2 regions of the Pseudomonas cavernae genome follow, and region 2 is predicted to be linked to the other one. Evidence: predicted binding sites of a transcription regulator. Region 2 holds the regulator's gene; the other holds the start of a gene.
What was found. The regulator sigma-54, encoded in region 2, starts transcription at its own class of promoters, with help from an activator protein. The targets are predictions, from matches to a motif close to ANTGGCATNNANNTTGCTNT.
Positions count from the first base shown of each region.

Region 1: a site for sigma-54 is predicted at 5,461-5,480, ahead of D3880_RS10750 (CmpA/NrtA family ABC transporter substrate-binding protein). Genes of this name have one in related genera too.

Region 1 is NZ_CP032419.1:2,329,334-2,345,339, reverse strand. Features, by position in the region: gene D3880_RS10775 (MiaE family protein) at 1-366, opposite strand, end outside; gene D3880_RS10770 (universal stress protein) at 663-1,526, shown strand; gene D3880_RS10765 (DUF1289 domain-containing protein) at 1,587-2,063, opposite strand; gene acnB (bifunctional aconitate hydratase 2/2-methylisocitrate dehydratase) at 2,462-5,062, shown strand; gene D3880_RS10755 (YgdI/YgdR family lipoprotein) at 5,187-5,396, shown strand; gene D3880_RS10750 (CmpA/NrtA family ABC transporter substrate-binding protein) at 5,593-6,810, shown strand; gene D3880_RS10745 (ANTAR domain-containing response regulator) at 6,831-7,409, shown strand; gene alaC (alanine transaminase) at 7,526-8,770, shown strand; gene D3880_RS10735 (hypothetical protein) at 9,210-9,875, shown strand; gene D3880_RS10730 (polysaccharide lyase family 7 protein) at 10,147-10,836, shown strand; gene D3880_RS10725 (thioesterase family protein) at 10,937-11,380, shown strand; gene D3880_RS10720 (nitrate/nitrite transporter) at 11,802-13,013, shown strand; gene D3880_RS10715 (bifunctional protein-serine/threonine kinase/phosphatase) at 13,118-14,785, shown strand; gene D3880_RS10710 (ABC transporter permease) at 14,931-16,006, shown strand, end outside.
Region 2 is NZ_CP032419.1:4,063,266-4,079,271, reverse strand. Features, by position in the region: gene yjgA (ribosome biogenesis factor YjgA) at 1-379, opposite strand, end outside; gene pmbA (metalloprotease PmbA) at 472-1,818, shown strand; gene D3880_RS18565 (HPr family phosphocarrier protein) at 1,881-2,153, opposite strand; gene rapZ (RNase adapter RapZ) at 2,168-3,025, opposite strand; gene ptsN (PTS IIA-like nitrogen regulatory protein PtsN) at 3,038-3,502, opposite strand; gene hpf (ribosome hibernation-promoting factor, HPF/YfiA family) at 3,518-3,826, opposite strand; gene D3880_RS18545 (RNA polymerase factor sigma-54) at 3,909-5,417, opposite strand; gene lptB (LPS export ABC transporter ATP-binding protein) at 5,559-6,284, opposite strand; gene lptA (lipopolysaccharide transport periplasmic protein LptA) at 6,284-6,844, opposite strand; gene lptC (LPS export ABC transporter periplasmic protein LptC) at 6,831-7,394, opposite strand; gene D3880_RS18525 (KdsC family phosphatase) at 7,403-7,927, opposite strand; gene D3880_RS18520 (KpsF/GutQ family sugar-phosphate isomerase) at 7,927-8,901, opposite strand; gene D3880_RS18515 (ATP-binding cassette domain-containing protein) at 9,143-9,952, shown strand; gene mlaE (lipid asymmetry maintenance ABC transporter permease subunit MlaE) at 9,952-10,749, shown strand; gene mlaD (outer membrane lipid asymmetry maintenance protein MlaD) at 10,749-11,216, shown strand; gene D3880_RS18500 (MlaC/ttg2D family ABC transporter substrate-binding protein) at 11,228-11,881, shown strand; gene D3880_RS18495 (STAS domain-containing protein) at 11,874-12,182, shown strand; gene D3880_RS18490 (BolA family protein) at 12,314-12,553, shown strand; gene murA (UDP-N-acetylglucosamine 1-carboxyvinyltransferase) at 12,576-13,841, shown strand; gene hisG (ATP phosphoribosyltransferase) at 13,914-14,549, shown strand; gene hisD (histidinol dehydrogenase) at 14,674-15,984, shown strand.

The DNA.
Region 1 (16,006 bases), 1.7 Mb from region 2:
ACGCGCCTCGATGAACGCCCCTACCACGAGCGTATCCACCAACTTGTGCGGTTCATGAGTGCGGACAGCGGCTCTCAGCCCCGAGGCATAGCGGCTTGCCGAGACTGGACGCAGGTTGATTCTGCGCTTCTTCAAAATCCGTAGGACCTGCTCGTGGTGCACCAACTCTTCGCGAGCCAAGCGCGACATGTAGTTGATCAGGTCGACATGGGTATTGTACTTCGCGATCAAGCTGAGGGCTGTCGAAGCCGCCTTGAATTCGCAGTTTTTATGGTCCAGCAGCATGATGTCCTGCTGAGCCAAGGCCGCTTCGACCCAGCCGGCAGGCGTCCTGCAGCCCAGGAAATCATGAACTTCAGGCAGCATGACCGCCTCCTGCAGTTCGTGGACAGGTATGGCAGATCATTAGCAGGCACTGGTGTAACAAGGCCTGAGTAGCCCAGGCGCCTGACGTCGGGCAAAGTAAATAAGGGGTGATTTCTGGAAGCAGTTGCATGGGCTCACGAAGGCGCCCTAGCGGCGCTGGCAGATGGGTTCGGGGCGGGCCATTATACGAATGCGGGTCAGGACGGCCAGCCGGGCAGTTGATTTAGATCAACAAGGCGAGAACCTGACGGCTATTACAGTAGTAAAAGGCATAAGCAGATTTCAGGGAGACGACCATGCAAGCCATTCGCAGCATCCTGGTAGTGATGGAAGCCGATCAGCCAGAGGGCCTGGCACTCAAACGCGCCAAGCTCATCTCCAGCGTCACACAATCGCACCTGCACCTGCTGATCTGTGACAAGAAGAACGATCATTCCGTCTTCCTCGATAGCTTGAGCGCTTCGCTGCAGCAGGAGGGCCACAGCGTCTCCAGCCAGCAGGCCTGGCATGAAAGCCTGCATCAAACCATCATCGCCATTCAGCAGGCCGAAGGCTGCGGGCTGGTGGTCAAGCGTCACCTGCCGGACAGCCCGGTGAAAAAGGCCCTGCTCACCCCGGACGATTGGAAGATCCTGCGCTTTTGCCCCTGCCCGGTGCTGATGGTAAAAACCGACAAGCCCTGGGCGGGCGGCACCATTCTCGCCGCCGTCGACGTCGGCAATGCCGACAGCGAGCACCGCACCCTGCATGCCAGCATCATCAGCCACGCCTATGAAATCGCCGCCCTGGCCAAGGCCGATCTGCACGTCATCGCCGCCCATCCGTCACCAATGCTGTCGGCGGCCGACCCGGTATTCCAGCTCAAGGAAACCATCGAGGAGCGCTACCGCGAGCAGTGCAAGAGCTTCCAGGCCGAATACGAACTCAGCGATGAACAGCTGCATATCGAGGAAGGTCCGGCCGACGTGCTCATTCCCCAAACAGCTCACAAGCTCGGCGCGGCCGTCACGGTAATCGGCACGGTGGGCCGCACCGGCCTGTCCGGCGCGCTGATCGGCAATACCGCCGAAGTGGTACTGGATACCTTGGAAAGCGATGTGCTGGTGTTGAAGCCGGACGACATCATCGCCCACCTAGAGGAACTGGTCGCCCAGCGCTAAGCGCCTCCCCCACAGACAACAAAGCCGCCTATTGGCGGCTTTGTTGTCTGCAAGCCGGACTCAAACGCGGCTTTCCACGCCCTCGAGCAGAAAACGCGGCGCGATATAGCGCTCGTAGTGCGCTTCCGACAACAGGAAGAACTCGCGATCGATGGCGTCACGCAATTCCGGCAGCGCCCAATGACGGAACTCGGGCAACAAGGCCACACCATAGGCTTCCAGCTGGCTGATCAGGCGGGCGCCGCGGGCGATCAGCTGGTAGGCCCAGCAATACGGCGATTGCTCCGGCACGAAGCGGATCTTGTGCTGCTCGAGCTGGCTACGCAGGCGTGTGGCGTCGAAAACATCCAGCTTCGCCCCCATCACCTGAACCAGCAGAATCTCCAAACGCCGCCAAACCGCGCGCTTTTCCTCCTCCTTGTAGAGGTTCCAGTTCACCACTTCATGATGAAAGCGCTTGCAGCCGCGGCAGACCAGATCGCCGTACACCGTGGAACAGAGGCCGACGCAAGGAGTCTTGATACGCTGGTTGGACATAGCGGTGGTGGATATAGGCAGGCGGAACAGGCTGGCATCTTAGCCCTTTGTCTAGGCAGGGTCACCCCAGTTTCCATGCGGGTTTTAGCTTAACTTTGCCGAGCCTTTCCAGTAGAATCCCTCCGCCTTTTAGGCGCCGATGTCCGTTGGAAGCTGTTTTCAAAGCGTCACGAGCACAGTTGTTTCCAGCAGGAAGATGTTGGCACTGGCTTTCGAGTTCCGAGCCAGCGCCACCCCTCATCCCTCCCTTCCTGCAAGCGTAAAACTTTGAAAACAGCTTCTGGATGGGGCCACTGAAACCATCGCTCTCAGCTCATAAAGCTGCTGCGCGGATGTGTTTAGCGGTTCCCTGAATGCGTCCCGGACACCCTTTGGGACCACTGATGAGGGTAATAACTGTGCTTGAAGCCTATCGCAAACATGTAGAAGAGCGTGCCGCTCAGGGTATCGTCCCCCAGCCGCTGAACGCCGAACAAACTGCAGGCCTGGTCGAGCTGCTGAAGAATCCTCCGGCTGGTGAAGAAGCCGTCCTCCTCGACCTGATCACCAACCGCATTCCGCCGGGTGTGGACGAAGCTGCCTACGTCAAGGCCGGCTTCCTCTCCGCGATCGCCAAAGGCGAAGCCAACTCCCCGCTGATCAACAAGCAACGCGCCGTGGAGCTGCTGGGCACCATGCAGGGCGGCTACAACATCGCCACCCTGGTCGAGCTGCTGGACAGCGCCGAGCTGTCTGCCGCCGCCGCCAAACAGCTGAAGCACACCCTGCTGATGTTCGATGCCTTCCACGACGTCGCCGAGCGCGCCAAGAACGGCAACGCCAACGCCCAAGCCGTGCTGAAGTCCTGGGCCGATGGCGAGTGGTTCACCAACAAGCCGGCCATCGCCGAGAAGTACAGCCTGACCGTGTTCAAGGTCCCGGGCGAAACCAACACCGATGACCTGTCGCCGGCTCCCGATGCCTGGTCGCGCCCGGACATCCCGCTGCACGCCCTGGCCATGCTGAAAATGGCCCGCGACGGCATCGTCCCCGAGCAGCAAGGCGCCATCGGCCCGCTGAAGCAGATCGAAGAAGTCAAAGCCAAGGGCTTCCCGGTCGCCTACGTCGGTGACGTGGTCGGCACCGGTTCTTCGCGCAAATCCGCCACCAACTCGGTGCTGTGGTTCTTCGGCGATGACGTACCCTACGTGCCGAACAAGCGCGCCGGCGGCTTCTGCTTCGGCAACAAGATTGCTCCGATCTTCTACAACACCATGGAAGACGCCGGCGCCCTGCCGATCGAATTCGACGTTGCCAACCTGAACATGGGCGACGTGATCGACGTCTATCCGTACGCTGGCAAGGTGTGCAAGCACGGCAGCGAAGAGGTCATCACCACCTTCGAGCTGAAGACTCCGGTGCTGCTCGACGAAGTCCGCGCTGGCGGCCGTATCCCGCTGATCGTCGGCCGCGGCCTGACCGAGAAGGCCCGTGCCGAACTGGGCCTGCCCTCCTCCGATCTGTTCAAGAAGCCGGAACAGCCGGCTGACAGCGGCAAGGGCTTCACCCTGGCACAGAAGATGGTCGGCAAGGCGTGCGGCGTAGCCGGCGTGCGTCCGGGCACCTACTGCGAGCCGAAGATGACCACCGTCGGCTCCCAGGACACCACTGGCCCGATGACCCGCGACGAGCTGAAAGACCTGGCTTGCCTGGGCTTCTCCGCCGACCTGGTGATGCAGTCCTTCTGCCACACTGCGGCCTATCCGAAGCCGATCGACGTCAACACCCACCACACCCTGCCGGACTTCATCCGCACCCGTGGCGGCGTGTCCCTGCGTCCGGGCGACGGCATCATCCACAGCTGGCTGAACCGCATGCTGCTGCCGGATACCGTCGGCACCGGTGGCGACTCGCACACCCGTTTCCCGATCGGCATCTCCTTCCCGGCCGGCTCCGGCCTGGTCGCCTTCGCCGCCGCGACTGGCGTGATGCCGCTGGACATGCCGGAATCCGTGCTGGTGCGCTTCAAGGGCAAAATGCAGCCGGGGATCACCCTGCGCGACCTGGTGCATGCCATCCCTTACTACGCCATCCAGAAGGGCCTGCTGACCGTCGAGAAGAAAGGCAAGAAGAACGCCTTCTCCGGCCGCATCCTCGAGATCGAAGGGCTGGACGAGCTGACCGTCGAACAAGCGTTCGAGCTGTCCGACGCCTCGGCCGAGCGTTCCGCCGCTGGTTGCACCATCAAGCTGCCGGAAAAGGCCATCGCCGAGTACCTGCAGTCCAACATCACCCTGCTGCGCTGGATGATCAGCGAAGGCTACGGCGATGCGCGCACCATGGAACGTCGCGCCCAAGCGATGGAAGCCTGGCTGGCCAATCCGCAACTGTTGGAAGCCGACAAGGACGCCGAGTACGCCGAGATCATCGAGATCGATCTGAACGAAGTGAAAGAGCCTGTGCTCTGCGCTCCGAACGATCCGGACGATGCGCGCCTGCTGTCCAGCGTCCAAGGTCAGAAGATCGACGAAGTGTTCATCGGTTCCTGCATGACCAACATCGGTCACTTCCGCGCTGCCGGTAAGCTGCTCGACAAGGTCAAAGGTGGCATCCCGACTCGTCTGTGGCTGTCGCCGCCGACCAAGATGGACGCCCACCAGCTGACCGAGGAAGGCTACTACGGCATCTACGGCAAAGCCGGCGCGCGCATGGAAATGCCGGGCTGCTCGCTGTGCATGGGTAACCAGGCGCGCGTGGCTGCCAACTCCACCGTGGTGTCGACTTCGACTCGTAACTTCCCGAACCGCCTGGGCGATGGCGCCAACGTGTTCCTCGCCTCGGCTGAGCTGGCGGCTGTTGCCTCCATCCTCGGTAAGCTGCCGACCGTCGAGGAGTACATGGTCTACGCGAAGGACATCGACAGCATGGCTGCCGACGTTTACCGCTACCTGAGCTTCGACCAGATCGCCGAGTTCCGTGAAGCCGCTGCGAACGCCAATATCCCGGTCGTTCAAGCCTAACGAGCAAAGCGTCAAGAAGAGCCCCGCCTAGTGCGGGGCTTTTTCTTTCTAGCCGGCTCTTGCAGACGGGCCAACAGTGACTACCTTCCAATTAAGGCCTACCGACGGATCATAGGAGGTGCACATGAAGGCTTGGATTCTCGCTGCAATTTGCCTGCTCAGCCTCGGCGGTTGTGCCAGCGAATACCTGATTTCCACTACCGACGGCCAGCTGCTGACCACCGACAATAAACCCGAACTCGACGAAGACACCGGCATGCTCCGCTTCGAAGACAGTGAGGGACGCGAGCAACAGATCCCCCAGGCCCAGGTGAAACAGATCATCGAACGTTGAGGTAGCTCCTTCCTCAATCTTTGCCCCGCCTCGGCGGGGCTTTCTTTATCCCCACGCCACAGACGCTGGCATATCGCTTGCTTCGCAATCGGCAAACTGCTCCAACGGCGGAGCAGCCTCATAGACAATGGCGTCGTTTCCGGTGGCTGATCGCAGCGACCGGGCGGCGCCTTTTTGCCCTGCGATGGAACGAAGCATGACAGCAAATAAAACCGACACCCGCGCGGACCACCTGGCCTGGGTAGCCGGCAGCGATGCACCGGAAAAAAGCGTCCTCGATCTCGGCTTCATGCCGCTGACCGACTCGGCCTCGCTGATCGTGGCGGCGACCCAGGGCTTTGCCCAGCCCTACGGACTAACGCTCAATCTGCATCGCCAGGGCTCCTGGGCCACCCTGCGCGACAAACTGCTGAGTGGCGAGCTGGATGCCGCGCAGATGCTGTATGGCCAGGTCTATGGCATCCACCTGGGCATTGGCGGCAATGCCACCGAGATGGCCATTCTGATGGGACTGTGCCAGAACGGCCAGGCGATCAACCTCTCCGAACCGCTCAAGCGCTCGGGCGTGACCAGCGCCGAAGCACTGCTCACGCGAGCGCTCCAAAACAGTGCAAAACTGACCTTCGCCCAGACATTCCCCACCGGCACCCACGCCATGTGGCTCAACTATTGGCTGGCCAGCCAGGGCATTCACCCGCTTGAAGACGTGCACAGCGTGGTCGTGCCGCCTGCGCAAATGGTTGCTCACCTCAAGGCCGGGCGCATCGACGGTTTCTGTGCCGGTGGCCCCTGGGGGGCGCTGGCGGTCGAGGAAGGCCAGGGCTTCACCCTCGCCACCAGCCAGATGATCTGGGCCGACCATCCGGAGAAGGTGCTCGGCGTCACCCGCGAATTCGTCGACAGCCACCCGAATACCGCCCGCGCGCTGACCATGGCACTGCTGGAAGCGAGCCGCTTCATCGAAGCCAGCCTGGACAACAAGCGCAGCACCGCCCAGCTAATCAGCGGTGACGACTACATCGGCGCCCCGCTGTCGGCCATCGAGCCACGCTTTCTCGGTCATTACCAGGATGGCCTGGGCAACAGTTGGGAGGACCAGCACCCCTTGCGCTTCTTCGCCGAGGGCGCGGTGAACATGCCCTACCTGTCCGATGCCATGTGGTTCATGACCCAGTTCCGCCGCTGGGGCCTGCTGCGCAGCGATCCCGATTACCTCGCCGTGGTCCGGCAGGTTCAGCAGATCGAGCTATACCAGCAAGCTGCCAGTGCCCTCGGCATCGACGTGCCGGCCGAGCCGATGCGCCGCTCAACGCTGATCGACGGTAAAATCTGGGATGGCAGCGACCCGGCCGGCTATGCGCGCAGCTTCGCCCTGCACGCCCTGAGTGACCACACCCGGACAGCCGCGCTGTGATGTCGAGGAGGAACCCACCCATGCTGCGAATTCTCCTGATCAACGACACCCAAAAGAAGGTTGGCCGCCTGAAAGCCGCGCTGATTGAGGCCGGCTTCGAGGTGATCGACGAATCGGGGCTGACCATCGATTTGCCGGCACGAGTCGAGGCGATACGTCCCGACGTCGTGCTGATCGACAGCGAATCTCCCGGCCGCGACGTGATGGAACAGGTGGTGCTGGTCAGCCGCGACCAGCCACGGCCCATCGTGCTATTCACCGACGAGCAGGACCCCAGCGTGATGCGCCAGGCCATCCAGGCCGGGGTCAGCGCCTACATCGTCGAAGGCATCCAGGCGCAGCGCCTGAAGCCGATCCTCGATGTTGCCATGCTGCGCTTCGAGAGCGATCAGGCGCTGCGCGCACAACTGCAGGCACGCGAAGCGCAGCTGGCCGAACGCAAGCGCATCGAGCAGGCCAAAGGCATCCTGATGAAGATGAAAAACTGCAACGAGGAAGAGGCCTACACCCTGATGCGCCGCCAGGCCATGAGCCGTCAGCAGAAGCTGATCCAGGTCGCCGAACAGATTATCGCCATGAGCGAATTGCTCGGCCCCTGACGCGGGCCGACAAACTCCTCGACAGTCGCCCTCGCGCCCGCTTATCTTCGCCGCAGGCCACCGCAGTGGCCGACGTCGCTCGGACGGTTCCGGGCGCTTACGTTTCCGAGGAAAGCATGGCTGAACAAGCTTCGCGTCGCTTTGCGCGCATCGATCGTCTCCCCCCCTACGTTTTCAACATCACCGCCGAACTGAAGATGGCCGCCCGCCGCCGCGGCGAGGACATCATCGACCTCAGCATGGGCAACCCCGACGGTGCCACCCCGCCTCACATCGTCGAGAAGCTGGTGCAGGTCGCTCAACGCGAAGACACCCACGGCTACTCCACCTCCCGCGGCATCCCACGCCTGCGTCGCGCCATTTCGCGCTGGTACGCCGAGCGCTACGAGGTGGAGATCGACCCGGAAAGCGAAGCGATCGTCACCATCGGCTCCAAGGAAGGCCTGGCGCACCTGATGCTGGCCACTCTCGATCACGGTGACACCGTGCTGGTGCCCAACCCCAGTTACCCGATCCACATCTATGGCGCGGTAATCGCCGGCGCCCAGGTGCGCTCGGTACCGCTGGTGCCCGGCGTGGACTTCTTCAATGAGCTGGAACGAGCGATCCGCGAGAGCATCCCAAAGCCGAAGATGATGATCCTCGGCTTTCCCTCCAACCCCACCGCCCAGTGCGTCGAGCTGGATTTCTTCGAGCGCGTGGTGGCTCTGGCCAAGCAGTACGACGTGCTGGTGATCCACGATTTGGCTTACGCCGATATCGTCTACGACGGCTGGAAAGCCCCGTCGATCATGCAGGTGCCGGGCGCCAAGGACATCGCCGTGGAGTTCTTCACCCTGTCGAAGAGCTACAACATGGCCGGCTGGCGGATCGGCTTCATGGTTGGCAATCCGGAACTGGTCAGCGCCCTGGCACGGATCAAGAGCTACCACGACTACGGCACCTTCACCCCACTGCAGGTGGCCGCTATTGCCGCACTGGAAGGCGACCAGCAATGCGTACGGGATATCGCCGAGCAGTACCGCCAGCGCCGCAACGTGCTGGTCAAGGGTCTGCATGAGCTGGGCTGGATGGTCGAAAACCCGAAGGCCTCGATGTACGTCTGGGCCAAGATCCCCGAGCCTTATGTCCAACTCGGCTCGCTGGAGTTCGCCAAGAAGCTGCTGGCCGAGGCCAAAGTCTGCGTCTCGCCAGGGATCGGTTTCGGCGACTATGGCGATGACCATGTGCGCTTCGCCCTGATCGAAAACCAGGAACGCATTCGCCAGGCCGTGCGCGGAATTAAGAATATGTTCCGTGCCAATGGCTTGCTGGATGCTCCGATCGCAATGCGAACTGAGAGCAAAAACACCGAAAACTGACAGTCATATTATTGACGCAAGGTCTTGACTGCCTGATCAGAATTTTCACTCGCAACCCATCTGCCTCGCGGCATACCGCTATTTCGGCGGCTTGCCGCGGCTGGCACGGAATTTGCCGCTCGTCGGCTTTCACTCCGCCATTACGACCAAAGTCGGAACAAAATCGCGTATCCTTGTTCTCACACCATGTCTGAACACAGAGCGTCGGCCTCGTGCTTTTGGGCATCCGGTACACCCAAGGAGAAATATTGCTTCTAGCACGAGTCATGTGCGTAGGCATCTTTTGCCTGGGAAAAGGACAAGCCCAACCACACATAATTACAAGACTCCGCAAATTGGGCGGAAAAATGAAAATTACTGAGGCGCTGGAGTAGCACCCCGACAACGACGCATAAGCGTCGACTCAATAATCAACCGTTACAACAAGAGGTATAACCCCATGGAAATTTATTTGTTCTTTACTTCCCTGCTCAAGCAGGAAGGAACCATGGAGCTATTGCGCTTGGCAATCGTATACGCACATCTTATCGCCTGCTGTGTAGCCATCGGAATGGTTATCGTCAGCGACTCCGCGATGATAAAAAGATTAATCACCGGTGACACTTCCCAGCAGGATCCTCACCACCTTGTCCAACTCAAAAACACCGTATTGATCGCACTTGCCGCCCTGTGGATCACCGGCCTGATGATTATTGGCCTGGATGCATCGATCAAGGGCGAGGAATACTTCCTCAACCCCAAACTGCAAGCCAAGATCCTTATCGTGGCGCTGCTGACCATCAATGGTTTCCTCCTGCACCACGTCGTCATGCCCGCCATGACCAAGGCCGGCTGCATTCTCAAGCTGGAAGCCAACGCGCGTACCCTGGCCGTTTTCGCCGGCACCGTTTCCGGCGTGTCCTGGTTGTACGCCGCCATGCTGGGCGTTGGCCGACCGCTGGCGTGGAAATACAGCCTGCAAGAACTCTTGATTGCCTATCCGCTGCTGATTGCCGCGGGCTTCGCCATGATGCTTCTGCTGATTGATTGGAAAACTTCCAGAAGCAAAACCAAACCTGCACCCCGTATGGCTTACGCCGGGATCCTGGCAGTCAATCATCGGTAATACAAAACACCAATATAAATTGAACAGGGACGTTCAAATATTTAATAGCTCACTGCCCTATATTTCATATCCAGCCTGCCCCCTCCGCGACATCCCCCCAAGCAAAACTCAATCCTGCAATCATATTTAGCGTTATCAACCGCTATTTGACGAAAATACAGTTCTCACCATTCCATCGCTACCACTCCGCTCGTCAGCGCTTTTGAACTTGTCACGCCGCCAGGCCACGAATAGGAGCTATTTCCGTCTCCATCATTCATAAGGACTGCCAGTGATCGATCTCAGCACCTGGGCCCTCAGCATCCCCACCCTCACCTCCGCGACCCAAATCGACACCGCCCGCCTCAACAACGGTTACGAGAGCCAGTATTTCCGCCGCAACTCGGACGGCAGCGTGACTTTCTGGGTGCCAGTCACCGGCAGCCATAGCGAGGACGCCCGCTACCCGCGCAGCGAATTGCGCGAAACCCAAGCCGACGGCACGCTCAACAACTGGCCCTACGCCCAGGCCGACAACTACCTGAGCGCGGTGCTGACCGTCACCCAGGTGCCGAGCAAGAACAAAATCGTCATCGGCCAGATCCACAGCAAGGACCAGCCCGGCAGCGAGAACGATCCGCTGCTCAAGTTGCAGTACCACTACTACAACGGCGTCGGCCGCATCGAGGCGCTGCTGCGCAAGCGGCCCGGCGACACGACGGTGCAGAACATCCTGATCGCCGAGAACATCCGGCTCGGCGAGCGCTTCGGCTACGACCTGCGCCTGACGCCCAGCGGCAATCTCGGCATCAGAGTGACCAGCAGCGACGGCGACCAGGGCTCGCACTACCAGCCGATCAGTGCCTACTGGGGCAAGCAACTGCTCTACTTCAAGGCCGGTGCCTATGTACAGGACAACTATGGGCCGGACACCGAAGGCGGCCGGGTGACCTTCTACTGGCTGAATGCGGCGCACAAGTGAGCCCCCGCCCGCGCGGCATCTAGTTCGATCGAGCGAGTCACGGGAGGGGCGGCGCAGGTAGAATCGCCCCCCTTGTCCTACCGAACGCCCGAGATCGACCATGGCTCGCCTGAAACTCGAATTCCCCGAAGAACTGTTCTGCTACAGCACCCACCTCACCGTGCGGGTCACCGACATCAATGGTGCCAACCACCTGGGTAACGACTCGATGATCTCGATGATCTCCGAGGCTCGTGCACGCTTCCTGTTCGATTTCGGCATCAAGGAAGTCACGTCCGGCGACACCGGCATCATCGTCACCGACCTGGCCACCACCTACAAAGCCGAAGCCCACGCCCGCGACCAACTGCTGTTCGAGGTCGGCGTGATGGACTTCAACAAGTACGGCGGCGACATCATCTTTCGCATCAGCCGCCCGGCCGACGGCGCGTTGGTGGCCATGGCCAAGTCTGGCTTCGTGTTCTTCGATTATCAGCAGTCCAAGGTGGTGCCGATGCCCGAGGGCTTTCGTGCCACCTTCCCCATGGTCAACTGGGTCGACTGACCGTAACGACGCCCCAACACGACGCACGAGGGTGCGCATAACGCGCCCTTTTGCATCGTTAAGCCGCCCCGCCTAGCGTCGCCCCCTCTGAAAATTGGCGCTTCACAGACTTGGCTCAGCTTTTGCTAAACAGCTGATACAGGTAACCAATGGCGGTTGCCTCCACACACGACAAAGACGTCGCCCGCCCTTCGCCCTCACGGCGTCAGGTGTTGCGACGTTTTTTCGTTTTGGCCCCAGAGATCGGGGCCGGTGGAGCGACCGCGATCCGGCGCTCCGCTTGTAACTCTTTCAACCCGCTGTGGCTTCGGCCACAGGCGGCGTGCCACAAGCACGACGCCTTCCCGGCCGGTTGCGACTGCCGTGCCCACGATCACGGTGAATCGCAACCGCCGGGCCCTACATCAGGATGAGGTGTTAGATGAATACAAGTTTCTGGAAGGCCGGGCATACGCCAACCCTGTTCGCCGCATTTCTGTATTTCGACCTGAGCTTCATGGTCTGGTATGTGCTCGGCCCGCTCGGCGTGCAGATCGCCGCTGACCTCGGCCTGACCACCCAGCAGCGGGCGATGATGGTCGCCACGCCGATTCTCGCCGGTGCCGTGCTGCGTTTTCTGATGGGCCTGCTGGCCGATCGGACCTCACCGAAGAGTGCCGGCATTGTTGGCCAGGTGATCGTCATTGGCGCGCTGTTAGGCACCTGGCAGCTCGGCGTCCACAGCTATGAGCAGGCGCTGCTGCTTGGCCTGTTCCTCGGCTTTGCCGGTGCTTCCTTCGCCGTCGCCCTGCCGCTGGCTTCGCAGTGGTATCCGCCGCAGCACCAGGGCAAGGCCATGGGCATCGCCGGCGCCGGCAATTCCGGCACCGTGCTGGCAGCGCTGTTCGCTCCGGGGCTGGCGACACTGTTCGGCTGGAACAGCGTGTTCGGCCTGGCGCTGATTCCGCTGGTGCTGACCCTGATCATCTTCGCCACCGTCGCCAAGAATGCCCCCGAACGCCCGGCGCCCAAGGCCCTGGCCGATTACCTCAAGGCCCTCGGCGACCGCGACAGCTGGTGGTTCATGTTCTTCTACAGCGTCACCTTCGGCGGCTTCCTCGGCCTGGCCAGCACCCTGCCCGGCTACTTCCACGACCAATACGGCCTGGCGCCGGTGACCGCCGGCTACTACACCGCCGCCTGCGTGTTCGCCGGCAGCCTGATGCGCCCGCTGGGCGGCGCCTTTGCCGACCGCATTGGCGGCATTCGCAGCCTGCTGGTGGTCTACACCGTGGCGGCCATCTGCATCGCCGCGGTGGGCTTCCACATCTCCAGCTCGACCGTGGCCCTGGCCTTGTTCGTGATGGCCATGCTCAGCCTCGGTGCCGGCAACGGCGCGGTGTTCCAACTGGTACCGCAGCGCTTTCGCAAGGAGATCGGCGTGATGACCGGCCTGATCGGCATGGCCGGGGGCATCGGCGGTTTCTGCCTGACCGCCGGGCTCGGCGCAATCAAGCAGCACACCGGCGACTACCAGCTCGGCCTGTGGCTGTTCGCCAGCCTCGGCGTGGTCGCCTGGTTCGGCCTGCACGGCGTCAAGCAACGCTGGCGCACCACTTGGGGCTCGGCTGCGGTCACGGCCGCGCGCGTCTGACTTATTTGTAGGATGGGTTGAGCGCAGCGATACCCATGCGGTCTCCATGATGGGTATCGCAAGCTCAACCCATCCTACGAAAGCCATAGAGTTCGGATACATCCATGACCTTGCAATTACGCTTCGGCGAAGCCAGCGCCACCGGCCCGCGGGAGGAAAACCAGGACGCCCTGCGCGTGGTCACCCCGGCGCCGACGCTGGCGGCGAGCAAGGGCTACCTGTTCGCCCTCGCCGACGGCGTCAGCCAGTGTGCCGATGGCGGCCTGGCCGCGCGGGCAACCCTGCAGGCGCTGGCGCTGGACTACTACGCCACCCCGGAAACCTGGGCGGTGGCGCAATCCCTGGAACGCCTGTTGCTGGCCCACAACCGCTGGCTGCGCGCCAATGGCGGTGGTCAACCACTGCTCACCACCCTTACCGCCTTGGTGCTGCGCGGGCGGCGCTTCACCCTCGCGCATGTCGGCGACTGTCGCGCCTACCGCTGGCATGCCGGCGAGCTGCAGCGCCTCAGCGAGGACCACGTGTGGGACCAGCCAGGCATGCAGCATGTGCTCAAGCGCGCGCTGGGTCTGGATCAGCATCTGGTGGTGGATTATCTCGACGGCGAACTGCGCGCCGGCGAGTGCTTCCTGCTGGTCAGCGACGGCGTCTGGGCCGTTCTCGGCGATAACCGCATCCAGCAGATCCTGCAGGATGCCGACGAGCCCAACGCCATCTGCCAGGCGCTGGTTAGCGCCGCCCACCTGGCCGGCAGCCAGGACAACGCCAGCGCTCTGCTGGTGGAGGTTGGCGACCTGCCGGAAAGTGCGCTGAGCGACACCCTGGCCCAACTCGACCACTGGCCGCTGCCGCCGAAACTGCGCGAAGGTCAGGAGTTCGAAGGCTGGCAGATCGAACGCCTGCTCAGTGAAAGCCGCCAGTCGCTGGTCTACCGCGTGCGCGATGGCCAAACGCGACGCTGGCTGCTGAAAACCCTGCCGGCCAGCCGCGCCGACGAACCGCAGGCCGGCCCGGCGCTGCTGCTCGAGGAGTGGTTCCTGCGCCGGGTCGCCGGCCGGCACTTCCCGGAAGTCCACCCGCTGCCGCAGCGTCAGCACCTCTACTACGTCCAGCGCGAATACTCCGGTCAGACCCTGGCCGAGCACCTGCGCCTGAACGGCCCGGTGGGCCTGCCGGAATGGCTGGACATCGCCGCGCGCCTGCTCAAGGCCCTGGGCATGCTGCACCGGCGCAACATCCTGCACCGCGACATCAAGCCGGACAACCTGCTGTGGGGCGACGACGGCGAGCTGCGCGTGCTGGACTTCGGCCTCGCCTACTGCCCTGGACTGTCCCGCGACGAGGCCCACAGCCTGCCCGGCACTCCCAGCTACATCGCTCCGGAAGCCTTCACCGGCACCCCACCCAGCCCGCAGCAGGACCTCTACGCCGCCGGCGTGACGCTCTACCACCTGCTCACCGGGCACTACCCGCACGGCGAGATCGAAGCCTTCCAGCACCCGCGCTTCGGCCAACCGACCCCGGCCAGCCGCTACCGCCCCGACCTGCCGACCTGGCTCGACGACTGCCTCAAGCGGGCCGTCGCCGCCGACCCGGCGCAGCGCTACGAAACCGCCGAGGAATGGCTGCTGATCCTCGAACAGGGCGAACGCCAGGCCCTCAGCGTGCGCCCGCGCCCACTGCTGGAGCGCGAACCGCTGAAGGTCTGGCGCGGCGTGGCGCTGGTTTCGCTGCTGCTCAACCTGCTGCTGGTGCTGCTGCTCTCCGCCTGAAAGCCAACCTAGGCGCTCCACGCACCATCAGCGCGTCTAGGCGCTTAGTGCAGAGCGCTGGAATGCGCGAAAAGATTGCACCACGCCTCATCCCGGCTTGATTCAGCAGCTATACATAGCGTTCAACACCTATGCAGAAGCCAGGATGAGCATGCCGCAGGCAGGCAATATAGAACTGGAAACCGCGTCCAGCCCTCCGCGTCTGCGCGTGCGCGGCGACTGGACATTGGCGCACTACGCCCATTTGCAGACACAGTTGCAGAGCGTCCCCAGCGCCGTGGCCGAAAGCGCTGGGCAGATCGATCTCACCGAGTTGGGTCAGCTGGATACCGCCGGTGCGGCCTTGCTCGGCCGCTGGCTCGGCGAGGGCCGCCTGCTCGAGCTGGCGCAGAACAGCCCCGACCTGCCAGTCGAGCGCGTGGCGCTGCTGCGCACCGTTGGCCAGGCGCTGACCAGCTGCCCGCACAAACCCGGAGAGTCCGGCCACTCGGCCCTCAGCGAGGTGCTGGAACATATCGGTTGCGCGGTCGCCGATTTCTGGCAGCAGGTGCTTGCCCTGCTCGGCTTCATCGGCCTGACCCTGGAGAGCCTGCTGCGCAGCCTGTGGCGGCCGCGGCGCTGGCGCATCACCTCGCTGGCGGCGCATATCGAGCAGACCGGGCTGGACGCCATCCCGATCATCGCCCTGCTGACCTTCATGGTCGGCGCGGTGGTGGCCTTCCTCGGCGCCACGGTGCTGGCCAACTTCGGCGCCACCATCTACACCGTGCACCTGGTGGCGTTCTCCTTCCTGCGCGAATTCGGCGTGCTGCTCACCGCCATCCTCATGGCCGGGCGCACGGCCAGCGCCTTCACCGCGCAGATCGGCTCGATGAAGGCCAACGAGGAGATCGACGCGATCCGCACCCTCGGCCTCGACCCCATGGAGCTGCTGGTGCTGCCGCGCATGCTAGCGATGCTGATCAGTCTGCCGATCCTCACCTTCATCGCCATGCTCTGCGGCATAGTCGGCGGCGGCATGGTCAGCACCCTGCAGCTGGATGTGTCGCCGGCGAGGTTCCTGTCGATCCTGCAGTCGGAAATCCCGGTAAAAAACCTCTATATCGGCCTGGTCAAGGCGCCGTTCTTCGCCTTCATCATCGCCATCATCGGCTGCCTGGAAGGCTTCAAATCCGGCGGCAGCGCCAAGTCGGTGGGCGACCACACCACCTCGGCGGTGGT
Region 2 (16,006 bases):
AATCGGCGACGAAGCGCTCCAGCGCCTCGTCGCCTTCCGCGATCAGCCGGTCACGCCAGCGCTCGAGGGCGTGGAAACGTTCGTTGTACTGGCGGGTGGAGGCGTCGAGCTGGTCGATCAGGGCGAGAATCGCCTCGATATCCTGTTCGCGCATCAGCTTGCCGATGAACTGGATATGCCGTTTGCGCGCGACATTGGCGGTGTGCTTCGGCGCTTCGGCCAGGGCGCGACGCAGGGCGTCGGTCAGTGGCAGTTTGGCGAGCAGGTCGGGCTTGAGCGTGATCAGGCGCTCGCCGAGGTCCTGCAGAGCATGCAGTTCGCGCTTGACCTGGGATTTGCTTTTCTCGCCAGAAAAGTCGTCGTCGAGATAGTCAGACATGGGGGTAGTCCAGTGGAAAACGCCGCCATGATAACCAGTCCAGGGCCGGCGGTCTTGGCTGAATGAAAGTACCGAATCGAGTGGAGTGCAGTATGAGTGCAATTGAAGGTGTCGGCCCACAGGCGCTGCCGCAGCTGCAGGAGCAGGTCGAGCAGATCATCGCCGAAGCCAAGCGTCAGGGTGCCAGCGCTTGCGAGGTGGCAGTCTCGGTGGATCAGGGGCTGTCCACTTCGGTGCGCGAAGGTGAAGTGGAAACGGTCGAGTTCAACCGCGACCAGGGCTTCGGCATCACCCTCTATGTCGGCCAGCGCAAGGGCTCGGCGAGCACTTCGGCGACCGGCGCCGAGGCGATTCGGGATACCGTGGCCGCCGCCCTGGCCATCGCCAAGCACACCTCGGAAGACGAGTGCGCCGGCCTGGCCGCGCCTGAGCTGATGGCGCGCGAGTTGCCCGAGCTGGATCTCTACCATCCCTGGGCCATCAGCCCCGAGCAGGCCATCGAACTGGCCCTGAACTGCGAGGCCGAGGCCTTCGCCACCGATGCGCGGATCAGCAAGGCCGACGGTACTTCGCTGAGTACCCATCAGGGTTGCCGGGTGTACGGCAACAGCCACGGCTTCATCGGCGGTTACGCCAGCACCCGGCACAGCTTGAGCTGCGTGATGATCGCCGGCAGCGAGGCGCAGATGCAGCGCGACTACTGGTACGACGTCAACCGCATCGGCACTCAGCTGGCCGATGCCAGCAGCATCGGCCGCCGCGCCGCCGAACGCACGGTGCGGCGCCTCGGTGCACGACCGGTGCCGACCTGCGAGGTGCCGGTGCTGTTCAGTGCCGAGCTGGCCGGCGGGCTGTTCGGCCATTTTCTCGCGGCGATCTCCGGCGGCAACCTCTATCGCCAGTCGTCCTTCCTCGAAGGCAGCCTGGGCCAGCAGCTGTTCCCTAGCTGGCTGTCCCTCGACGAGCGCCCGCACATCCCGCGCGCACTGGGCAGTGCCAGCTTCGATGGCGATGGCCTGGCGACCTATGACAAGCACTTCGTCGAGCAGGGCGTGCTGCGTTCCTACATCCTCGGCACCTATTCCGGGCGCAAGCTCGGCCTGCCCAGCACGGCCAACGCCGGTGGCGTGCACAACCTGTTCGTCAGCCATGGCGACGAGGACCAGGCCGCGCTGCTCAAGCGCATGGGCCGCGGCTTGCTGGTCACCGAACTGATGGGTCAGGGGCTGAATCTGGTGACCGGCGACTACTCGCGCGGCGCCGGCGGCTATTGGGTGGAGAACGGCGAAATCCAGTTCCCGGTGCAGGAGGTGACCATCGCCGGCAACCTACGCGAGATGTTCCAGCAGATCGTGGCGGTGGGCGGCGATCTCGAGCTGCGCGGCAATATCCGCAGCGGCTCGGTGCTGATCGAGCGGATGACGGTGGCCGGCAGCTAAGCCGGCGCCATGAAAAAGGGGCTGCACAGCTAGGCTGGCAGCCCCTTTTTCATTGGCTGCGCTTACTCGCCTTCGTCAAACCTGTTGTTGATCAGCTCGATCAACGCATTCAGCGCCTCGTTTTCCTGCTCGCCCTCGGTGTGCAGGTGAATGCCGGTGCCCTTGCCGGCGGCCAACATCATCACCGACATGATGCTTTTGCCATCGACGCAGCTTTCCGGGCTGCGGCCGATGCGCACCCGACACGGGAAGCGGCCCGCGACGCCGACGAACTTGGCGGCGGCGCGGGCGTGCAGGCCGAGCTTGTTGATGATGGTGATTTCGCAGGCAGGCATCGCGGTAAGAATCCTTAGCTGAGGTCGCGGTGGCGAACCTGGACATTCTTCAGAGGCTGTTTGAGGGCTTGGCCGAGGCGCTCGGCCAGGTACACCGAGCGATGATGGCCGCCGGTGCAACCAATGGCGATCGTCACATAGGCACGATTGCTGGCGGCGAAGCGCGGCAACCATTTGTTCAGGTAGGCGAGGATGTCTTGGTACATCTCTTCGACGTCCGGCTGCGCCGTCAGGTAGTCGACCACCGGTTGCTCCAATCCTGAATGGTCGCGCAGTTCGGGCTTCCAGTAGGGATTGGGCAGGCAGCGCACGTCGAACACCAGGTCGGCGTCCACCGGCATGCCGCGCTTGAAACCGAAGGATTCGACCAGGAAGGCCGTACCCGGTTCGGGTTTGTTCAGCAGGCGCAGCTTGAGGGTGTCGCGTAGCTGATAGAGGTTGAGATGGGTGGTGTCGATCTTCAGATCGGCGAGGTCGGCGATCGGCCCCAGCAGGTTGGCCTCATCCGCGATCGCCTCGGCCAGCGGCCGATTCTCGTTGGTCAGCGGGTGGCGCCGGCGGGTCTCGGAGAAGCGCTTGAGCAGGGTGGCGTCGTCGGCGTCGAGGTACAACACGTCGCAGTTGATATGGCGGGCGCGCACCTCGGCGAGCAGTTCGGGGAAGCGCTTGAGCTGGCTGGGCAGGTTGCGCGCATCGATCGACACGGCCACCAGCGGTTCGAGCAGCTCGGTGTGCAGCAGGGCGCGTTCGGCGAGTTCCGGCAGCAAGGTGGCCGGCAGGTTGTCGATGCAGTAGAAGCCGTTGTCCTCAAGGACATCGAGGGCGGTGCTCTTGCCTGAGCCGGAGCGGCCGCTGACGATGATCAAGCGCATGAGGAGACTTCCTTAGGAACCGTTCTGAACGTCCACAACGACCTGATACAGGCTGTCGCTGCTCTGGGCATGGCGCAGGCGCTCACGTACGTCGCTGCGGTCCAGCATGCTGGCGATCTGCCGCAGCAATTCCAGGTGTTCGTCGGTGGCCGCTTCCGGTACCAGCAGGACGAACAGCAGGTCCACCGGTGCGCCGTCGATGGCATCGAAGTCGACCGGGGCTTCCAGGCGCAGCAGCGCGCTGATTGGCGCGGCACAGCCCGGCAGGCGGCAGTGGGGGATGGCGATGCCGTTGCCGAAACCGGTCGAGCCGAGTTTTTCGCGGGCCACCAGGCTTTCGAAAATATCTTGGCCATCGAGGTCGGGCAATTCGCGGGCGACCAAGTTGGCGATTTGTTCCAGTACACGTTTTTTACTGCCGCCCGGCACGTTCACCAGGGAACGGCCGGGGGTCAGGATGTGCTCGAGTCGAATCATGGGTAGGGAATGGTGTCAGCGCGCCGGGGCGCCTTGCAGGCGACCCTGCTGCTTTTCCTTGTGCTTGATGAGTTGGCGGTCGAGCTTGTCGGTGAGTAGATCGATTGCTGCGTACATGTCTTCGTGTTCGGCATTGGCGACGACTTCGCCGCCGGCGATGTGCAGGGTCGCTTCGATTTTCTGTCTGAGCTTCTCGACCGTCATGGTGACCTGCACGTTGGTGATTTTGTCGAAGTGGCGCTCCAGTCGTCCGAGTTTTTCGCCGACATAGTCGCGTAGGGTGTCGGTCACATCCAGTTGATGTCCACTGATGTTGACTTGCATACCGCGTTCTCCTTATTGCCGTGTGTAAAAACAGGCTAACGGGCCTGTCACCGGAACACTTTGGCCTGGATCAATGTTGCCGTCACATCAGTCGCTTGCGTTCGCTGGAAGGCGCTATTCCGAGGGATTCACGGTATTTGGCGACGGTGCGACGGGCTACTTGAATGCCCTGTGCTTCCAGTAAACCAGCGATCTTGCTGTCGCTCAACGGCTTTTTCGCATTTTCCGCAGCGACCAGTTTTTTGATGATCGCGCGGATTGCGGTGGAGGAGCATTCGCCGCCTTCGGCGGTGCTGACGTGGCTGGAGAAGAAGTATTTCAACTCGTAAATGCCACGCGGCGTGTGCATGAATTTCTGCGTGGTGACCCGGGAAATGGTCGATTCGTGCATGCCCACGGCTTCGGCGATGTCGTGCAGCACCAGCGGCTTCATCGCCTCGTCGCCATAGTCGAGGAAGCCACGCTGATGTTCGACGATCTGGGTGGCGACCTTCATCAGCGTCTCGTTGCGACTTTGCAGGCTCTTGATGAACCAGCGTGCTTCCTGCAGCTGATTGCGCATGAAGGTGTTGTCGGCGCTGGCATCGGCGCGGCGCACGAAACTGGCGTATTGCGGGTTGACCCGCAGGCGCGGCATGGCTTCCTGGTTCAGCTCCACCAGCCAGCGGTCGTTATGTTTGCGCACAATGACGTCGGGCACCACGTATTCCGCCTCGCTCGACTCGATCTGCGAGCCGGGGCGCGGGTTGAGGCTCTGGATCAGCTCGATGACCTGACGCAGCTCGTCTTCCTTGAGGCGCATGCGGCGCATCAACTGGCTGTAGTCGCGGCCGCCGAGCAGGTCGAGGTAGTCGCCGGCCAGGCGCTGGGCCTCGCTCAGCCAGGGGGTCTTGGCCGACAGCTGGCGTAGTTGCAGGAGCAGGCATTCGCGCAGGTCGCGCGCGCCGATGCCGGCCGGCTCGAATTGCTGGATGCGATGCAGCACCGCTTCCACTTCGTCCAGTTCGATGTCCAGCTCCGGGTCGAAGGCTTCGAGCACTTCCTGCAGGCTTTCCTCCAGATAGCCCTGGTCGTTGATGCAGTCGATCAGGGTGACGGCGATCAGGCGGTCCTTGTCGGACATCGGCGCCAGGTTGAGCTGCCACAATAAGTGGGTTTGCAGGCTTTCGCCGGACGAGGTGCGGGTGGTGAAGTCCCACTCGTCATCATCGTTGCTGGGCAGGCTGCTGGCGCTGGTCTGGTAGATGTCTTCCCAGGCGGTGTCGACGGGCAGTTCGCTGGGGATGCGTTCGTTCCATTCGCCTTCCTCCAAGTTGTCGACCGATGAGTTGACTTCCTGGTAGCTGCTTTCCGCGAAGGACTCGCTCTGCTCGGCGGGAGCACTCGGAGTGTCGGCGCCATCGGCCAGTGGATCGGCATTGTCGAAGTCGTCGCCATCTTCCTGGCGTTCGAGCATCGGGTTCGATTCCAGGGCTTCCTGAATCTCTTGTTGCAGATCCAGGGTCGACAGCTGGAGGAGGCGGATGGCTTGTTGCAGCTGCGGTGTCATCGTCAGCTGCTGGCCCATCTTAAGGACTAGCGATGGTTTCATGGCAGAGGGCTTAGTACCTTATTCGCCGGCGCCGAGGCGCCATCCACTACGGGGCGCCGGGGTGCCGTCAGGAAGCAAATTATATGCCTGATCCTTAGGCGTTTTCCTAGTCTACTGCCGCCTTGTCGCGCACCGGCCGTACTACAGGCGGAATTCGTGACCCAGGTAGACTTCTTTCACCAATTGGTTGGCCAGGATCGTCTCGGCATCGCCCTCGGCGATCAATTGGCCATCGTTGACGATGTAGGCCGTCTCACAGATATCCAGGGTTTCCCGTACGTTGTGATCGGTGATCAGGACGCCAATGCCTTTGGCCTTGAGGTGGTGGATGATCTGCTTGATGTCGCCAACCGAAATGGGGTCGACGCCGGCAAAGGGTTCGTCGAGGAGGATGAACTTCGGGGCGGTGGCCAGGGCGCGGGCAATTTCTACGCGCCGGCGCTCGCCGCCAGACAGGCTCATGCCGAGGTTGTCGCGGATATGGCTGATGTGGAATTCCTGCAGCAGGTTTTCCAACTCCTTGCGTCGTCCGGCGCGGTCGAGGTCCTGGCGGGTTTCTAGGATCGCCATGATGTTGTCGGCGACTGACAGCTTGCGAAAAATCGAGGCTTCCTGCGGCAGGTAGCCAATCCCGGCGCGTGCGCGGCCATGCATGGGCAGGTGGGTGACGTCCTGTTGATCGATGCGCACACGGCCCTGATCGGCGCCGACCAGGCCGACGATCATGTAGAAGCAGGTGGTCTTGCCGGCGCCGTTGGGGCCGAGCAGGCCGACGATCTGCCCACTTTCGATCGACAGGCTGACGTCGCGGACAACCTGGCGGCCTTTGTAGCTTTTTGCCAGGTGCTGGGCTTTCAGGGTGGCCATTACTGCGGCGCCTGCTGGTCGGCGGGTTTTTTCTTCGGTTGGATGACCATGTCGATGCGCGGGCGCGGGGTGGTCACGTTGGTGCCCGTGGCGCGGCCGGCGTTGACGATCTGGCGCTGGGTGTCATAGACGATCTTCTCGCCCTCGAAGGTGTTGCCTTCCTGAATCACCTTGGCCTGGTCGATCAGGACGATGCGGTCCTTGCTGGCGAAGTACTGGATGGTCAGGCCATAGGCCTTGACGATTTCCTTGTCGACCTCCGGTTTCTGCTCGTAGTAGGCCGGTTTGCCCACCGAGGTGAACACGTCGATGTCGCCTTCGGCGGTCTGGGTGATGGTCACCGTGTCGCCGGTGATCTTCATGCTGCCCTGAGTGATGATCACGCCGCCACGGTACACCGCGACGCCTTGCTTGTCGTCCAACTCGGCGCTGTCGGCCTGCACGCGGATCGGCTGTTCGCGGTCGGTCGGTAGTGCCCAGGCGCTGGTGCTCGCAATGGTGGCACCCAGGCTGAAGAGCAGGGGCAGGGTGCGGAGGGAGAACTGGTTAACGAACCTCATGCTGGCCTCTTACGTTGGACAGCAGGAGCACCCGGCTGTCTTTCAAATACGCTTTCATTCCATTAGCCGTGGTCACCCCGTTGGCGGCCTCGATTCTAACGGCTTGCTGGGTCTGCGCATATTCCTTGTCGGGGAACACGGTCATGCGGCTGGTGGTAATGATGGTCGGGCGACCCTTAGCGTCGGTGCGTTCGACGCGTACGGCATCGATCAGTTCGACCTCCTGACCGTTGGGTGACACTTCGGCGCGCTCGCTGCGCACGTGCCAGGGCAATGGCGTGCCACGGTAGAGTTGCAGGTCCGGCTGGGACACTAGGCTGACATCGCTAGCCTTGAGGTGCTCGATCTTGGTCCCGGTCATCTCGTAATGCAGTTTGCCGTCGGCCTGATACTGCACGGTGCGGGCGTTGACCGCATAGAAGTCGATGGCGGTGTCGGCGCCGGTGTTGGCCACCTTGTCGTTTTCCGGGGCGATGTTCCAGTAGCCAAGCGCCACCAGCAGTGCGGCGGCGAGGCCAAAGAACAGGGTGAGAAGCAGTTTGCGCAGCATGCTCGGCTCTACAGGTAGGCGGCTTGGGCAGCATCCAGGCTGCCTTGGGCGCACATGATCAGTTCGCAAAACTCACGGGCCGCGCCTTCGCCGCCGCGTGCCTGGGTGACGCCGTGGGCGTGTTCGCGGACGAAGCGGTCGGCGCTGGCTACCGCCATACCTAGGCCGACGCGGCGAATCACCGGCAGGTCCGGCAAGTCGTCGCCCAGGTAGGCCACTTGCTCATACTTTAGGCCGAGTTCACCGAGCAGTTCGTCGAGTACCACCAGTTTGTCTTCGCGGCCTTGGTAGAGGTGTTGAATCCCCAGGTTCTGTGCGCGGCGTTCGACCACCGGGGTTTTGCGTCCGCTGATGATGGCGGTGCGCACCCCGGAGTTGATCAGCATCTTGATGCCATGGCCGTCGAGGGTGTTGAAGGTCTTGAATTCGCTGCCGTCGGTGAGGAAGTACAGACGGCCGTCGGTCAGTACGCCGTCGACATCGAAGATCGCCAACTTGATCGCGCGGGCGCGTTGCAGCAGTTCGTCGCTCATCACATCACTCCGGCGCGCAGCAGGTCATGCATATTCAGGGCGCCAATCGGTCGATCCTGCGCGTCGACCACCACCAGTGCACTGATCTTGTGGTCTTCCATGATTTTCAGCGCCTCGGCGGCGAGCATTTCCGCGCGTGCGGTCTTGCCGTGCGGGGTCATGACACTGTCGATGGTTGCCTGGCGGATGTCGATGCCGCGGTCGAGGGCGCGGCGCAGGTCGCCATCGGTGAAGATTCCAGCGAGATGACCGTCGCTCTCGACTATGGCGGTCATGCCCAGGCCTTTCTCGGTCATCTCCAGGAGGGCGACCTTCAGTGCCGTGCCGCGTTGCACCTGCGGCAAGTCGCTGCCGGCATGCATGACGTTTTCCACCTTCAGCAGCAGGCGTCGGCCCAGCGCGCCGCCCGGGTGCGAGAAGGCGAAGTCCTCGGCGGTAAAGCCGCGCGCCTCCAGCAGGGCGATGGCCAGAGCGTCGCCGAGCACCAGGGCGGCGGTGGTCGACGACGTCGGCGCTAGGTTCAGCGGGCAGGCTTCCTGCGGGACGCGGGCGTCGAGGTTGGCCTCGGCGGCCTTGGCCAGCGGCGAGTCGGGGTTGCCGGTCATGCTGATCAGAGTGATGCCGAGGCGCTTGATCAGTGGCAGCAGGGTGACGATTTCCGCCGTCGAGCCGGAGTTGGACAGGGCCAGCACCAAATCGTCACGGGTGATCATGCCCATGTCGCCATGGCTAGCTTCGGCCGGGTGGACGAAGAAGGCGGTGGTGCCGGTGCTGGCCAGGGTGGCGGCGATCTTGTTGCCGATGTGCCCGGACTTGCCCATGCCGACCACGACCACGCGGCCCTTGCAGGCGAGAATCAACTCGCAGGCGCGCACGAAATTGGCGTCGATACGTGGCAGCAGGCCCTCTACCGCCTCGAGTTCCAGGCGGATGGTGCGCTGTGCGGACTGGATCAGGTCACTGGGGTGCGTCATGGGAATCGTTGCGCTGGCCGGGTGAAAGGGTGGCGATTATAGCGGCAAAGGGCAAATCACTCACCTGAGCTTTGCATCTGCGGTTGGCAGCGCGCTCACAATGCCGGCGCGAGCGGTTTCGCGCTTGGGTGCCAGCAGGCGCAATGCTATAGTGCGCGGCCTATTCGGCCCGTCCAGTCAGCGCGATTTTCTTTCGGGGCGCTGGCATCTGAACGGGAAGGCTGCATCGCAAGGAGTCTAGATGAGCGCCGATAATGCCTATGCGGTCGAGCTGAAGGGCGTCTCCTTCAAGCGTGGCTCCCGCAGTATTTTCGACAATGTGGATATCCGTTTTCCGCGCGGCAAGGTCACCGGGATCATGGGGCCTTCCGGTTGCGGCAAGACCACCCTTCTTCGCTTGATCGGCGCGCAGTTGCGCCCCGCCAGCGGCGAGATCCGGGTCAATGGCCAGAATCTTCCCGATCTTTCGCGCCGTGAACTGTTCGATATGCGCAAGCAGATGGGTGTGCTGTTCCAGAGCGGCGCGTTGTTCACCGATCTCGATGTGTTCGAGAACGTCGCCTTTCCGTTGCGCGTGCACACCCAGTTGCCGGAAGAGATGATCCGCGACATCGTCCTGATGAAGCTCGAGGCGGTCGGCCTGCGCGGTGCGATCGAGCTGATGCCGGATGAGCTGTCGGGCGGCATGAAGCGCCGCGTGGCGCTGGCGCGGGCGATTGCCCTGGACCCGCAGATTCTCATGTATGACGAACCCTTCGTTGGCCAGGACCCGATCGCCATGGGCGTGCTGGTGCGGCTGATCCGTCTGCTCACCGATGCGCTGGGGATCACCAGTATCGTCGTGTCCCACGATCTGGCGGAAACCGCGAGCATCGCCGATTACCTCTATGTGGTGGGTGATGGCCAGGTCCTGGGGCAGGGCACGCCAGCCGAGCTGATGAATTCCGACAACCCGCGTATCCATCAGTTTATGAAAGGCACGGAGGATGGGCCGGTGCCTTTCCATTATCCGGCGCCGGATTACCGCGACGATCTTCTGGGGGCGCGCTGATGCGCAAGAAATCCATTATCGAGCGCATTCGTCTGCTCGGGCGGGCAGGCATCGACGTGGTCGCTGCGCTGGGCAAGTCGACCATCTTTCTCGTGCGCGCCATGTTCGGGCACAACGGTCAGGGCCATTGGCTGCAGTTGCTGATCAAGCAGCTGTACGCGGTCGGCGTGCTGTCGCTGGTGATCATCGTGGTGTCCGGCGTCTTCATCGGCATGGTGCTGGCGCTGCAGGGTTTCAGCATCCTCAGTGATTACGGCTCCGAGCAGGCGGTCGGGCAGATGGTGGCCCTGACCTTGCTGCGTGAGCTCGGCCCGGTGGTGACCGCGCTGTTGTTCGCCGGGCGTGCCGGTTCGGCGCTGACGGCGGAAATCGGCAATATGAAATCCACCGAGCAGCTCTCGAGTCTGGCGATGATCGGTGTCGACCCGCTCAAGTACATCATCGCTCCGCGTCTGTTGGCCGGCTTCATCTCCCTGCCGCTGCTGACCCTGATCTTCTGCGTGGTCGGTATCTGGGGTGGGGCGATGGTGGCCATCGACTGGCTCGGCGTCTACGAGGGCTCGTTCTGGGCGAACATGCAAAACAGCGTGTCCTTCTATGACGACGTGCTCAATGGCGTGATCAAGAGCATTGTTTTCGCCTGGGTGGTGACCTGGATCGCCGTATTCCAGGGTTATGACTGCGAGCCGACCTCGGAAGGGATCAGCCGTGCAACGACAAAAACTGTGGTCTATGCCTCGCTGGCCGTGCTAGGCCTGGACTTCATCCTGACCGCTTTGATGTTTGGAGATTTCTGATGCAAATCCGCACCCTGGAAATTGGTGTCGGCCTGTTCCTCCTGGCTGGCTTGTTGGCCTTGCTGCTGCTGGCGCTGCGGGTCAGCGGCCTGTCGGTGGGCGCCGGGCAGGACACTTATAAGTTGTACGCCAATTTCGACAACATCGCCGGCCTGACTGTCAGGGCCAAGGTCACCATGGCCGGGGTCACCATTGGCAAGGTCACGGCCATCGATCTGGATCGCGACAGCTATACCGGGCGGGTGACCATGGAGCTGGAAAAGCGCGTGGACAATCTGCCCGCCGACTCCACGGCTTCGATTCTCACCGCCGGTCTGCTGGGCGAGAAATATGTTGGCCTCAGCGTCGGCGGAGACGACGCCGTGCTCAAGGATGGCGGAACCATTCATGACACTCAGTCGTCGTTAGTGTTGGAGGACTTGATCGGGAAATTCCTGATCAACTCGGTGAACAAAGAAGCCAAGTGAGGACTTTGCCCATGATTAATGTTCTGCGTCGCGGCCTGCTGGTGCTGCTGGCCGTATTCCCGCTGTTCGTCCTTGCCGCGCCTGCGGCGCAGCAGGTGGTGCAGCGGACCACCAGTGAAATGCTCCAGAACCTGAAGGCCAACAAGGAGCAGTATCGCAGCAATCCGAGCGCCTTTTACGACGCGCTGAACCGCATCATCGGCCCGGTGGTGGACACGGACGGTATTTCCCGCAGCATCATGACCGTCAAGTATTCGCGCGGCGCTAGCCCCGAGCAGATGACGCGCTTCCAGGAGAACTTCAAGCGCAGCCTGATGCAGTTCTACGGCAATGCCCTGCTGGAGTACGACAATCAGGACATCCGCGTGCTGCCGAGCAGCGCCAAGCAGTCGGACCCAGACCGTACCAGCGTCAATATGGAGGTGCGCGGCAGCAACGGCACGATCTATCCGGTGACCTACACCATGGTGAAGATCAACGACCAGTGGATGCTGCGTAACGTCACCATCAACGGCATCAACATCGGCAAGCTGTTCCGCGATCAGTTCGCCGATGCCATGCAAAGAAATGGCAACGACCTGAACAAGACCATCGATGGTTGGGCGCAGGTGGTGGCCAACGCGAAAAACACCGAGGCTGGCCAGCAGGCTGCCGGCCATGAGTGAAGCCAGCATTCGCCAGGAGGCGGGTGGCGTGCTGCGGCTCGAGGGCGTGCTCGATTATCGCTCCGGCCCTGAACTGCGCAGCGAAGGCGGGCGCCTGATTCGCTCCGCCGAGGCATCCGAGCTGGTACTGGACTGCGCGGCGGTCGAGCACTCGAGCAGCGTCGGTCTGTCCTTGTTGCTGGCTTTCCTGCGCGATGCCCAGGTGGCCGGCAAGCGTCTGGTGGTGCGGGCTCTGCCCAAAGACATGGGCAGGATCGCCCAGGTTTCCGGCTTGACCGAACTGCTGCCGCTGCAGGATTGAAGCGAGACACCCAGCCCTCCGTCAGTGCCCGCATAGCATGGGGTTCGCAGGCGGGGGGCTTTTTTGTATCATGGCCGACCCGCGAGCCTAGGCTCTGCTGTAGTTAACAAGTGCGCTGATTGAGGTTGAACATGCAAGCCGTAGAAGTAAAAAACCTTCTCGAGGCAAAGCTGGCGGACACCCAGGTGGAAGTGGAAGGCGAGGGCTGTAACTTCCAGCTGAACCTGATCGGCGACGAACTGGCGGGTCTGAGCCCGGTCAAGCGTCAACAGCAGGTCTATGCCCACCTGAACCCCTGGATCGCCGATGGCAGCATCCACGCGGTGACCATGAAATTCTTCAGCCGCGCTGCCTGGGCCGAGCGTTCCTGAGCCTACGGGCGACGAGATTCCTATGGATAAATTGATTATTACCGGTGGCGAGCGCCTGAATGGCGAAATCCGCATCTCCGGGGCGAAAAACTCCGCGTTGCCGATCCTGGCCGCCACCCTGCTGGCCGATGAGCCGGTGACGGTGTGCAACCTGCCGCACCTGCACGACATCACCACCATGATCGAGCTGTTCGGGCGCATGGGCGTCGAACCGGTGGTCGACGAGAAGCTCAGCGTCGAAGTCGACGCCAGCACCATCAAGACTCTGGTGGCGCCCTACGAGCTGGTGAAGACCATGCGTGCCTCGATCCTGGTGCTCGGCCCGATGGTCGCCCACTTCGGCGAGGCCGAGGTGGCGCTGCCCGGTGGCTGCGCCATCGGTTCGCGGCCGGTCGACCTGCACATCCGCGGCCTGGAAGCCATGGGCGCGCAGATCGAGGTCGAGGGTGGCTACATCAAGGCCAAGGCGCCGGAGGGCGGCCTGCGCGGTGCGCACTTCTTCTTCGATACCGTCAGCGTGACCGGTACCGAGAACATCATGATGGCCGCTACCCTGGCCAAGGGCCGTTCGGTGCTGGAAAACGCCGCCCGCGAGCCGGAAGTGGTCGACCTGGCCAACTGCCTGATCGCCATGGGGGCGCAGATCCAGGGCGCCGGCACCGATACCATCATCATCGATGGCGTCGAGCGCCTGCATGGTGCGCGCTACAGCGTGATGCCCGACCGTATCGAGACCGGCACTTACCTGGTGGCCGCTGCGGCTACGGGCGGCCGCGTCAAGCTCAAGGACACCGATCCGACCATCCTCGAGGCGGTGCTGTCCAAGCTGCAGGAGGCCGGCGCCGAAATCACCAGTGGTTCCGACTGGATCGAGCTGGACATGCATGGCAAGCGGCCGAAGGCGGTCAACCTGCGCACCGCGCCCTATCCGGCGTTTCCCACCGACATGCAGGCGCAGTTCATTGCCCTCAACACCATCGCCGAAGGTACCGGCACGGTGATCGAGACGGTGTTCGAGAACCGCTTCATGCACGTCTACGAAATGACCCGCATGGGTGCGCAGATCATGGTCGAAGGCAACACCGCGATCGTCAGCGGGGCGCCGAGCCTTAAGGGTGCGCCAGTCATGGCCACCGACCTGCGCGCCTCCGCCAGCCTGGTGATCGCCGCGCTGGTGGCCGATGGCGATACCCTGATCGATCGCATCTACCACATCGACCGTGGTTACGAGTGCATCGAAGAAAAACTGCAGTTGTTGGGCGCCAAGATCCGCCGCGTGCCGGCGTAACCGGCGGCGCGCCAGACCCCGGCCGACCATGGGTTGGCCGGGGCGGGCACGCCGCTAAGGACATCTCGTTTCATGCTGACCATCGCGCTATCCAAAGGCCGTATCCTCGATGACACCCTGCCGCTGCTGGCCGAGGCCGGCATCGTGCCGACCGAGAATCCGGACAAGAGCCGCAAGCTGATCATCCCCACCACCCAGGAGGATGTGCGCCTGCTGATCGTGCGCGCCACCGACGTGCCGACCTATGTCGAGCACGGTGCCGCCGACCTCGGCGTGGCCGGCAAGGACGTGCTGCTGGAATACGGTGGTCAGGGCCTGTACGAGCCGCTGGATCTGCGCATCGCCAATTGCAAGCTGATGACCGCCGGGCGAGTCGGCGCGCCGGAGCCCAGGGGCCGCCTGCGCGTGGCCACCAAGTTCGTCAACGTCGCCAAGCGCTACTACGCCGAGCAGGGCCGTCAGGTCGATGTGATCAAGCTGTATGGCTCGATGGAACTGGCGCCGCTGGTCGGCCTGGCCGACAAGATCATCGACGTGGTCGACACCGGCAACACCCTGCGCGCCAACGGTCTGGAGCCGCAGGAGTTGATCGCCCCGATCAGTTCGCGGCTGATCGTCAACAAGGCGTCGATGAAGATGCAGCACGCGCGCATCCAGGCGCTGATCGATACCCTGCGCCAAGCGGTCGAGTCGCGACACCCTAGCTGACACCCCGCGCGACATCGCGTCGCGCCCGCCTATCCGTGTCATAGCCAATTTTCTCGGGTGCCCGCACGGTGGGCTTGCTAGTCTAGCGGCGCCCGAGATCCTGCCATCACCACGAGGCTTCGCTATGACCGCTCCCATCGCCATCCGCCGACTCAACGCCGCCGATTCGGACTTCGCCCGTCATCTGGATCATCTGCTGAGCTGGGAAAGCGTGTCGGACGATGCGGTCAACCAGCGCGTGCTGGAGATCATCGCCGCCGTGCGTGAGCGTGGCGATGCGGCGCTGGTCGAATACACCCGGCGCTTCGACGGTCTCGAGGTGGCCGGCATGGCCGACCTGATCCTGCCGCGCGAGCGCCTGGAACTGGCCCTGACCCGTATCACCCCGGCCCAGCGTGCTGCCCTGGAAACCGCCGCCGAGCGGGTGCGCCGCTACCACGAGAAGCAGAAGCAGGATTCCTGGAGCTACACCGAGGCCGACGGCACCGTGCTCGGCCAGCAGGTCACCCCGCTGGATCGCGCCGGCCTGTATGTGCCGGGCGGCAAGGCCTCTTACCCGTCCTCGGTGCTGATGAACGCGATTCCGGCCAAGGTCGCCGGAGTGCCGGAAGTGGTGATGGTGGTGCCGACCCCGCGCGGGGATATCAACGAGATCGTCCTCGCCGCCGCCGCCATCGCCGGCGTCGATCGGGTGTTCACCATCGGCGGCGCCCAGGCCGTGGCGGCGCTGGCCTATGGCACCGAGAGCGTGCCGCCGGTGGACAAGATAGTCGGTCCCGGCAACATCTATGTGGCCACCGCCAAGCGTCACGTGTTCGGCAAGGTTGGCATCGACATGATCGCCGGGCCGTCGGAGATTCTGGTGGTGTGCGACGGTCAGACCGATCCGGACTGGATCGCCATGGACCTGTTCTCCCAGGCCGAGCACGACGAGGATGCCCAGGCGATCCTGGTCAGCCCGGATGCGGCGTTCCTCGACCAGGTCGCGGCGAGCATCGCCAAGCTGCTGCCGACCCTGGAGCGCGAGGCGATTGCCCGTACTTCCATGGAGGGGCGCGGCGCGCTGATCCAGGTCGCCGATATGGCTCAGGCCATCGAGGTGGCTAACCGTATCGCCCCGGAGCACTTGGAGCTGTCGGTCGCCGATCCCGCGAAGTGGCTGCCGCAGATCCGCCACGCCGGCGCGATATTTATGGGCAGGTATACCGCCGAGGCGCTGGGCGACTACTGTGCCGGGCCCAATCACGTGCTGCCGACTTCCGGTACTGCGCGCTACTCCTCGCCGCTGGGGGTGTACGACTTCCAGAAGCGCTCGTCGATCATTCACTGTTCGGCGGACGGTGCCTCGGAACTGGGCAAGATCGCCTCGGTGCTGGCCCGCGGCGAATCGCTGACCGCCCACGCGCGCAGCGCCGAGTACCGCATCAAAAATTGAAACAGCGGCCGCCGTAGGATGG